DNA from 3 places in the Streptomyces sp. NBC_00490 genome. Region 1 is predicted to be linked to each of the others. Evidence: riboswitches for the same ligand, from Rfam matches in the RefSeq annotation. Region 1 holds a riboswitch; each other region holds the start of a gene.
The links. A riboswitch is a leader RNA that binds a small molecule or an ion and turns the genes downstream of it on or off. The one in region 1 is predicted to bind cyclic di-AMP.

Region 1 (3,361 bases):
CCGCCCTCTTACGGGTGCTGCCCGTCCTGCTGATCGTCGGTGGCGTCCTCTACGACGTCCTGACCCCCCGGGACTTCACCGCGATCCCCTTCTTCACCGCCGCCCCCCTGGTCGCCGCGCCCCTCTACCCACTGCTCGGCACCGTCGTCGCCGGGGCGGTGGCCCTGATCGCCGCCTTCGCCGTCCATATGCGGTTCGGTTTCCGGCTGGACGCCGACACCCTCACCGAGGCGCTCACCGTGGCGGTCGTCGCCGTGCTGGCCGCCGTCCTCAACCGGGTCGTGCTCCGCGGCGACCAGCGGCTCGCCTCCCAGCGCCAGATCGCCGAGGCCGCCCAGCGGGCGGTGCTGCCCGAGCCCGACGACCGGATCGGCGGGTTCGACATCGCGGTCCGGTACGAGGCCGCGCAGCGGGACGCCTTCATCGGCGGGGACCTCTACGCGGTGCAGGACAGTCCGTACGGGGTGCGGCTGGTGGTGGGGGACGTGCGAGGGAAGGGCATGGGGGCGGTGGCCGCGGTTGCCGTCGTCATCGGGGCGTTCCGGGAGGCCGCCGAGCAGGAGCCGACGCTGGAGGCGGTCGCGCGGCGGCTGGAGCGGGCGCTGGCGCGCGAGGGCAGGCGACGCGAGGGGCTCGACGCCGTCGAGGGGTTCACCACCGTCGTACTCGCCGAACTGCCGCACGGCGACGGGGTGGTGCGGGTCCTCAACCGCGGCCATCCGCCGCCGCTGCTGCTGTGCCCCGACGGCACCGTGCGGGCGCTGCCCGCCGCCGAGCCCGCGCTGCCGCTGGGCATGGGCGAGCTGGGGAGCTGGCCCGACCGCGCGGAGGAGGCGGTTTTCCCGGGCGGGGCCACGCTGCTGCTGTATACGGACGGGCTGTCCGAGGCGCGGGACCGGTACGGGGAGTTCTACGATCCGGCGGCACGGCTCGCGGGACGCGCCTTCCGGGTTCCCGGGGCACTGCTGTCCGCGCTCGCCGGGGAGGTGCGCCGGCACACGGGGGGCGGCATGACGGACGACATGGCGCTGCTCGCCGTACGACGGCCGTGACCGTTGGGGGGCTTTATCACGTGGGGTGATCGGGTGAGTGCCCTCCGCATAACAACTGACATACAGTCAATACCTGTGAGTTTACCGGAGGGCGGTCAACTCGCCCGTTTTTCACCGCTCATGGACCCGTACGTCCAGCGGAAAAAGGTTAATGATCAAGCAGAACAGCTTGGAATCCATGGTCCGGGTCTATTAACGTTCGATAACGCAGCGCGGTCGTCCCAGCCGTCACAAGAGACGGCTCCGTGCTCACGCGCTTAATCCCGCAAGGGAGCCGGGGAACCACCACCCTGGGGTGAATCGCGCGGATGCCGCCGTGAACTCACGGCCGGTATACGCGCGTAGGAGACCTTCCTGCTCCGAACCCGTCAGCTAACCCGGTAGGCGAGAAGGAAGGAAAGGAGCACGCCCACGTGGCGTCAAACCGGCCTGCCCCCGAGGCCCCGTACGTGCCGAGCCAGCGCAGCACCACCGATGTCTTCGGCTACGGCAGCTACCACCACGACGAGGGTCCGCGGGAGGAGTGGAATCCCAACGAGGACTCCATCCGACCGGTCCGTGGCAAGCATCGGGTCGCCAAGCAGCGCAGCGGGGGATTCGCCCGCAGCTCCACCGTCCTGGGCGTCGGTGTCATAGCCGCCGTCGGCGGGGCCGGCATGGCCAGCGCCAACACCGGCAAGCCGCCGGTCTCCATCTCGATGCCCGACCTTCCGTTCGTGTCCGGCGAGGAGGAGGCACCGCAGGGCTCGGCCACCGCGCTCAGCGACCTCGCCGCGGCCCCCACGGCCGCCGCCACGGCCGTCACGGACAAGACCCAGGTCAGCCTCTCCGACTCCGGCACCGGCGCAGGCGAGACGCTGCGCAACCGGATCATGGCGCAGGCCGAGAGCCAGCAGACGCAGGTCGAGAACAAGACGCAGCTCGCCACGCAGAGCGCCCTCGCCGACGAGGCCGCCAAGGCCGAGGCCGCCGCGCTGAAGAAGGCCGCGGACGACGCCGCCGAGGCGAAGAAGAAGGCGGAGGCGGAGGCCGAGAAGGCCGCCGAGGCCAAGCGGCTCGCCGCGCTGGCGAAGCAGTTCACGCTGCCGACCTCCTCGTACACGATCACCTCGACCTTCGGTCAGGCCGGCTCCCTGTGGTCCTCCGGGTACCACACGGGTCTCGACTTCGCGGCTCCCACGGGCACGCTCATCAAGGCGATCCACAGCGGCACCATCACGCAGGCCGGCTGGGACGGGTCGTACGGCTACAAGACCGTCCTCACCCTCGACGACGGCACCGAGCTGTGGTTCGCCCACCAGTCCTCGATCAGCGTCAGCGTGGGCCAGAAGGTCAACACCGGTGATGTGATCGGGCGCGTGGGTGCGACCGGCAACGTCACCGGCGCGCATCTGCACCTCGAGGTCCACTCGGGCGGCGCGTCCACCGGGATCGACCCGATGGCGTGGCTGCGGAGCAAGGGGCTCACCCCCTGAGTTTTTCTTGATCCACCGGCGGCCCTGACGCACACCCCCCGACGTCAGGGCCGCCGGTTTTTCCGTCACCGGTTCAGGAGCGCCTGCCTCCGCTTGTTTACGGAGACTTTGCGGCCGTTCCGGAAGAGCGGTCCGCGCACCGGCGTTGACCCCGTACATGACTTCTCTTCGCAAGCTGGGCACGTCCGACCTCGAGGTCTTCCCGCTCTCCCTCGGCGGCAACGTCTTCGGCTGGACCGCCGACGAGACACAGTCCTTCGCCGTACTCGACGCCTACGCGGCCGCGGGCGGCAACTTCGTCGACACGGCGGACGCGTACTCCGCGTGGGTCGACGGCAACGTCGGCGGTGAGTCCGAGACCATCATCGGCAAGTGGGTCAAGGCGCGCGGCAACCGCGACGACGTCGTGATCGCCACGAAGGTCAGCCAGCACCCCGACTTCCAGGGCCTGACGGCCGCGAACATCAAGGCGGCGGCGGACGCCTCCCTGCGCCGCCTCGGCACCGACCACATCGACCTGTACTACACCCACTTCGACAAGGTGGAAGTGCCGGTCGAGGAGATCATCGGCGCGCTCGACGAACTGGTGAAGGCGGGCAAGGTGCGGCACATCGCCGCGTCCAACATCTCCGCCGAGCGCCTGGAGGCGTCCCTCGCCTTCTCCGAGCGCGAGGGACTGGCCCGGTACGTGGCGCTCCAGCCGCACTACAACCTGGTCTCGCGCGAGACGTACGAGGGCGAGCTCCAGGACCTGGCCGAACGGACCGGACTGGCCGCCGTCCCGTACTACGCGCTGGCCTCCGGGTTCCTCACCGGCAAGTACCGCGAGGGCGA
Region 2 (3,361 bases), 2.3 Mb from region 1:
GGGTCTCGAGGAGCTTCCCGAGACCGTCTGATTTACCGGGGCCGACTGATTCACGGCACCACAGAAGGGCTCGTCCGAATTTATCGGGCGAGCCCTTTGCATTTCCCGTTCACAGGCAGCGGAAATAGTCCCCCGCGAATTACTGCCTCTTTGTATACGGCTCTTGTGTTAATGCCGCAGGCTCGGCATGTTTACGGGATGTTGCGAGTTCCTCACACGCTCCGGCCGATCTCCCGCGCCGTTGAATCGGAGCCGGTGCGCGGCGGTCGAGCGCTCGGTGTGCAGAGCGGTGACCGCCCGCGCGCGCTCCCCGTCGCCGCGCGCCACGGCGTCGACGATGGCGCCGTGCTCCGCCCAGGACTCGACGGGGCTGACCGGGGCGTCCACGGCGTACATCCAGGAGATCTTGTGCCGCAGCTGGGTCAGCATCGAGGTCAGCGCGGGGCTGCCGGAGGCCTGGGCGAGCGTCTCGTGGAACCAGCCGCCCAGGGACCGCAGGTCATCGCTGTTGCCCCGCCTGGCCCGCTCCTGACCCAGCCTCACCAGACCGCGCAGGACCTTCAGGTGCGCCTCGGTGCGCCGCTGGGCGGCCCGGGAGGCGCCCAGGGGCTCCAGGAGCATCCGCATCTCCAGCAGGTCGGCGGCCTCCTGCTCGGTCGGTTCGGCCACGCACGCGCCCGCGTGGCGCCGCGTCACCACGAAGCCCTCGGCCTCCAGGGTGCGCAGCGCCTCCCGGACGGGAACACGGGAGACCCCGTAGCGACGGGCGAGGAGTTCCTCGGTGAGGCGGCTGCCGCGCTCGTAGACACCGGCGACGATGTCGTCCCTGATCGCGGTGCATACCGAGTGCGCCGGAATACGCATGACCGACCTCCGCCTTAATCCCCGTGAAACGTCGATGATTGACGTGTGTTCAGTGACTCTATTGCAAAGAGCGGGAATTTCCGATGGCGGGCCGGAATCCATGGATATTTTTTGGACAACAGGGCGACAGAAACGGCAAAACCCCGGCTCGGTGAGCCGGGGTTTCAGAAGATCTCGCGGTCCGTCGTCAGACGTTCACGCCATGCGAACGCAGGTAGGAGACCGGGTCGATGTCCGAGCCGTACTCCGCGGTCGTGCGGGCCTCGAAGTGCAGGTGCGGCCCGGTGACGTTGCCGGTCGCGCCGGAGAGGCCGATCTGCTGGCCCGGGGTGACCGTCTGGCCCACCGAGACACCGATGGACGACAGGTGCCCGTACTGGGTGTACGTGCCGTCGTTCATCTTGATCACGACGTTGTTGCCGTACGACCCGCCCCAGCCGGCCTCGACGACCGTGCCGGAGCCGACCGCGTGGACGGAGGTGCCGGTGGCGGCGTGGAAGTCGACGCCGGTGTGGCTGCCGGAGGACCAGACGCCGCCGCCGGCCTTGTAGCCGGTGGAGATGTACGAGCCGGATATCGGGGCGACATAGCTGTTGAGGCGCTTGCGCTCGGCGGCGGCGCGGGCGACGCGCTCCTTGGCCTCGCGCTCCTTCTCGGCCTTGGCGGCGGCCTTCTTGAGCGCCGCCTCCTCGGCCTTCTGGCGGGCCTTCTGCTCGGCGGCCTCGATGGCCGCCTGCTGCTGGGCCTCGGCCTGGGCGTCGATCTGGGCGGCGACCGAGTCGCCGATGGTGACGACCGGGGTGAGGCCGGTCTGCTCGGCCGCGGGCTCCGCTGCGAGGGCCGGGGCAGCGAGGGTGCCGATGACGCCGGTGGTGGTGAGGGCCGCGACCCCCGCCACGTGGGCGGTGGTGCGCTTCATCCTGCTGGGACGACGGTGCTTCCCGGTGGCGCGCGTGAACGCCATGTGGTGGCTGGTCCTTTCCTTCCTTCTCGCCTACCGGGTTAGCTGACGGGTTCGGAGCAGGAAGGTCTCCTACGGACCCCCTCGCTGCGCGCGCGGGCGTCCGATTCACCCCAGGGACTACATGAATGTGGGTCCCCGGCTCCCCTGGCTCGCGCCGTACGGGGACTCGGCGATGGCTGTCCGGTGCCGCGGGCGCGGCGCACTGCCTGACGAACAGCCCGGATGACGCTAAGCGGGACGACTTTCAATCCCCAAACGGATCAGGGGTTTTGTAGCGCATGCCACAGGGCAGACAGGCAACCTCTCCCCTAATTCGGACATTAAGGGGCCCTGGTGACGCGTCAGTCACCAGGGCCCCTTCACGCGCGTGCCGCTACTCCGCGGACACGACGCTCACTTCACCGATCCCGAGGGCCTCCACGGGCGCCTTGATGGCCGACGCGTCGCCGACCAGGATCGTCACCAGCCGGTCCACCGGGAAGGCGTTGACGGCCGCCGCGGTGGCCTCCACGGTGCCGGTCGCGGCGAGCTGCCGGTACAGCGTGGCCTGGTAGTCGTCGGGCAGGTGCTGCTCGACCTGGTCGGCCAGCGTGCTCGCGACGGCCGCCGCGGTCTCGTACTTCAGCGGGGCCACGCCGACGAGGTTCTGCACGGCGACGTCCCGCTCGGCGTCGGTCAGCCCCTCCGCGGCGAGGGTGCGCAGCACCGTCCACAGGTCCTCCAGGGCCGGACCGGTGTTCGGGGTGTCGACGGAGCCGCTGATGGCGAGCATCGCGGCGCCCGTCCCGTCGGGGGCGGACCTGAGGACCTGCCCGAACGAGCGCACGCCGTAGGTGTAGCCCTTCTCCTCACGCAGGACGCGGTCCAGGCGGGAGGTGAGGGTGCCGCCGAGGCAGTACGTGCCGAGCACCTGCGCGGCCCACACCCGGTCGTGCCGGTCGGCGCCGATCCGGCCGATCAGCAGCTGCGTCTGGACGGCACCGGGGCGGTCCACGATGACGACACGGCCCGTGTCGTCGGCGGTGATCGGCGGCACCGGACGCGGCTCGGCCTGGGAACCGGTCCACGAGCCGAGGGTGTCGGAGAGCAGCGCGTCCAGGTCGATGCCGGTGAGGTCACCGACGACCACGACGGTGCCGGTGGCCGGGCGGACGTGCTTCTCGTAGAAGGCGCGTACGGCCGCGGAGTCGATGTTCCGGACGGTCTCCTCGGTGCCCTGGCGCGGGCGGGACATGCGCAGGTCCACCGGGAACAGGGTCCTGGAGAGCTCCTTGGCGGCCCGGCGGGAGGGGTTGGCCAGCTCGTGCGGGATCTCGTCGAGGCGGTTGGTGACGAGGCGCTCGACCTCGCTGTCCGCGAACGCGGGCGCCCTGAGGGCGTCGGCCAGCAGACCGAGCGCCTTGGGCAGACGCGACGCCGGGACCTCCAGGCTCAGCCGTACGCCGGGGTGGTCGGCGTGGGCGTCGAGCGTGGCGCCGGCCCGCTCCAGCTCGGCGGCGAACTCCTCGGCGGTGTGCTTGTCGGTGCCCTCCG
Region 3 (3,361 bases), 1.1 Mb from region 1:
CCGGTGATGCGCGCGCCCGCGCCCGCGTTGGTCCACAGGTTCTTGGGGCGGCGGGACTCGTTGCGCTCGATGACCGCGTTGGCTGCGGACAGGATCGTCTGTGTGGAGCGGTAGTTCTGCTCCAGCAGGATCGTCGTCGCGTTCGGGTAGTCCTCCTCGAACTGGAGGATGTTGCGGATCGTCGCGCCGCGGAAGGCGTAGATCGACTGGTCGGCGTCGCCCACGACACACAGTTCGGCGGGCGGGATGTCGAACTCGGCCGGGGGGACGTCGACGGGGTGCTCGCTCGTCCCCACGAGCTCGCGGACCAGCGTGTACTGGGCGTGGTTGGTGTCCTGGTACTCGTCGACGAGGACATGCCGGAAGCGGCGGTGGTAGTGCTCGGCGACGTCCGGGAAGGCGCGCAGCAGATTGACCGTGGTCATGATCAGGTCGTCGAAGTCGAGCGCGTTGGCCTCCCGCAGCCGCGCCTGGTACATGGTGTAGGCCTGGGCGAGGGTCTTCTCGAAGCCGTCGGTGGCCTGGGCGGCGAAGTCCTCCTCGTCGATCAGCTCGTTCTTGAGGTTGCTGATCTTGGCGCTGAAGGACTTGGGCGGGAAGCGCTTGGGGTCGAGGTCGAGGTCTCGGCAGACCAGGGCCATCAGACGCTTGGAGTCGGCCGCGTCGTAGATCGAGAACGACGACGTGAAGCCGAGCCTCTTGGATTCCCTCCGCAGGATCCGCACGCACGCGCTGTGGAACGTCATCACCCACATCGCGTTCGCGCGCGGGCCGACGAGCTGCTCGACGCGCTCCTTCATCTCGCCCGCGGCCTTGTTGGTGAAGGTGATCGCGAGGATCTGGCCCGGGTGGACATTCCGCTCGGCCAGCAGGTAGGCGATGCGGTGGGTGAGCACCCGCGTCTTGCCGGAGCCGGCGCCGGCCACGATGAGCAGCGGGGTGTCGGAGTGGACGACGGCCGCGCGCTGGTTCTCGTTGAGACCCTCGATGAGCGCGGCCGCGTCCAGGACGGGGCGCGGGGCACCGTCGCGGTAGTACGCGTCCCGGTCCGGCGGCACGTCGAACCTGCCGCCGAACAGGTCGTCCGGAACGGGTTCCGGTACGTGCTCGTCCTCGGGCGGTGGCGGGGGCTCTTCCTCGCGGCCCTTAGGGGCCTGGAGGTCCGCCAGGAAGCTGTCGTCAAAGAGGCTGCTCATCGCTCTCCGAGTCTAGGGCTCCCCACTGACACCCCGCCGCCGCCCCGAGAACATGGGCCGGTCCCGTCACCCTCCATCACCGTCCCGCCACGCTTCGCGACGGAACGGGCGGAGATGTTTACCTTGCGCCCACAATGCGCACAAGTCGGCGCAGATCACTCCGTATGCACCAACGCGAGCAACGCCCTGATCCAAGGTCACGAAAATGTATCGGGCCTATCGGACATCAACCTTCACAGGGGCCACACCCGTTGGCTACCGTTCCGGAAGGCCGTACGACCCCCACCGGCGAACGTCGCCGGGCCGCGCGGCCTCCGCCGAATCCGGACCGCCGCCGCGCACCCGGAACCGGGGACCCACCGAACTTGGGGTGAATCGGCCGACTCCCTTCCCGGGAAGGGCCGTAGGGCAACCCTTCCGAACCACCCGCCCGAACCCGACAGCTAACTCGGTAGGCGGAGCATGGAAGGAGTCGCCGACCTTGGCGTCGCACCGCAAGCCGCCTCCCCCGGGTACGCGCGTAGCCGGCATACGCACCCCCGCTCTCGCCACGGCCGCCCTCACCTCCGTGGCCCTGCTCTCCCAGACGGCCACCGCCGCGCCCTCGACCGATGACAAGCCGAGCATCGAGGAAGTCGAGAAGAAGGTCGACGACCTCTACCGCCAGGCGGAGTCGGCGACCGAGAAGTACAACTCGGCCAAGGAGAAGACCTCCAAGCAGCGCAAGGAGGTCGACACCCTCCTCGACGACGTCGCCCAGCGCACCCAGAAGCTCAACGAGGCCCGCGAGGAGCTCGGCACCTTCGCCGCGGCCCAGTACCGCACCGGCGCCTCCGCGCCCGACACCGCGACCTTCCTGCTCGCGGACTCCCCGCAGGACTACTTCGACCAGACGCAGCTGATGGGCCGTATGACGTCCCGTCAGAAGGACGCGGTCGACGACTACGTCACCGAGCAGTCCGCGACGTTGAAGAAGCGCCAGGAGGCCACCGACAGCCTCGAGACGCTCTCCGAGTCGCAGGGCGATCTGAAGACCGCCAAGGCGACCGTCCAGCGGAAGCTGTCCGCCGCGCGCGAGCTGCTGTCGCAGCTGACCGCCGAGGAGAAGGCGCGCCTCGCGGCGATCGAGAAGCAGAAGCAGGAGGAGGCCGCCCGCAAGGCCGCCGAGCTGGCGAAGCAGCAGGCGGCCGAGCAGAAGGCGGCGCAGGAGGCGGCCGCGGCCGAGGAGTCGGCGGGCAGCTCGTCGTCCACCTCGGAAGCCTCGGAGGTCTCGGACTCCTCGTACGCCACGAAGGCCGAGAAGGCCCTCGCCTTCGCCCGCTCGCAGGTCGGCAAGCCGTACGTCTGGGGCGCCACCGGCCCCGACTCCTACGACTGCTCCGGCCTCACGCAGGCCGCCTGGAACGCCGCCGGCATCTCCCTCCCCCGCACCACCTACGACCAGGTGAACGCCGGCACCACGGTCACCCTCGCGGGCGCCCGGCCCGGCGACCTCGTCTTCTTCTACGACGACGTCACCCACGTCGGCCTCTACATCGGCAACGGCAAGATGATCCACGCGCCGAAGCCGGGGGCGTACGTGCGCGAGGAGTCCATCTACTACGACGGCGAGTCGGCGATCCACAGCGTCGTACGTCCGGCCTGATCCGCGGCAGGGCCCTGGCGTCAGTGACCGCCCCGGTTCTCGACGCAGGGCCCCTCGCCGGGCTGGGGCTCGGCGTAGACGCCGTGCACCTCGCCGGTCAGCTCGTCCTTCGTCACCCGTCCGGAGACGCACACCACGCCCGTGTAGACGGCGTAGTACCCGTTCCCGACGGAGACGCCGTGCTTCTCACCGCACCCGACCCGCCGCAGCGCCGCCTCGACCCGCTCGTCGTCGAAGACACCGAACTCCCCCGATCCGCCCTCCTTCCGGACCTTCGCCAGCTCCGCCAGGATCAGCTCGGCCGACGCCTGCCCGCCGGCCTGCTGCTCGGCGCTCAAGGACGCCCGCATGCGGTACGCGTGGTTGTCGGCGTAGTTGGGAGGAGCGTCCCCGGGCCCGTCCTGCCGCCCTCCGTCCGGGGCGGAGGGTGAGGGGGAGGAAGGCAGGGCGGTGGGCGTCGCCGTGGACTGCGCGCACTTCGGCGGGGGCGGATAGGAGGGGGTCGGAGTGGCCGCCCCCG

Region 2: another riboswitch for cyclic di-AMP. It lies ahead of OG381_RS33925 (M23 family metallopeptidase); the one in region 1 lies ahead of OG381_RS23000 (M23 family metallopeptidase).
Region 3: another riboswitch for cyclic di-AMP. It lies ahead of OG381_RS28435 (C40 family peptidase); the one in region 1 lies ahead of OG381_RS23000 (M23 family metallopeptidase).

What each region holds. Positions count from the first base shown of each region.
Region 1 is NZ_CP107869.1:5,095,284-5,098,644, reverse strand. Features, by position in the region: gene OG381_RS23005 (PP2C family protein-serine/threonine phosphatase) at 1-1,052, shown strand, start outside; cyclic di-AMP (ydaO/yuaA leader) riboswitch at 1,297-1,454, shown strand; gene OG381_RS23000 (M23 family metallopeptidase) at 1,466-2,527, shown strand; gene OG381_RS22995 (aldo/keto reductase) at 2,685-3,361, shown strand, end outside.
Region 2 is NZ_CP107869.1:7,414,157-7,417,517, reverse strand. Features, by position in the region: gene OG381_RS33935 (HPr family phosphocarrier protein) at 1-31, shown strand, start outside; gene OG381_RS33930 (GntR family transcriptional regulator) at 169-864, opposite strand; gene OG381_RS33925 (M23 family metallopeptidase) at 1,052-1,828, opposite strand; cyclic di-AMP (ydaO/yuaA leader) riboswitch at 1,842-2,010, opposite strand; gene OG381_RS33920 (M16 family metallopeptidase) at 2,202-3,361, opposite strand, start outside.
Region 3 is NZ_CP107869.1:6,215,125-6,218,485, reverse strand. Features, by position in the region: gene pcrA (DNA helicase PcrA) at 1-1,196, opposite strand, end outside; cyclic di-AMP (ydaO/yuaA leader) riboswitch at 1,502-1,669, shown strand; gene OG381_RS28435 (C40 family peptidase) at 1,678-2,841, shown strand; gene OG381_RS28430 (hypothetical protein) at 2,862-3,361, opposite strand, start outside.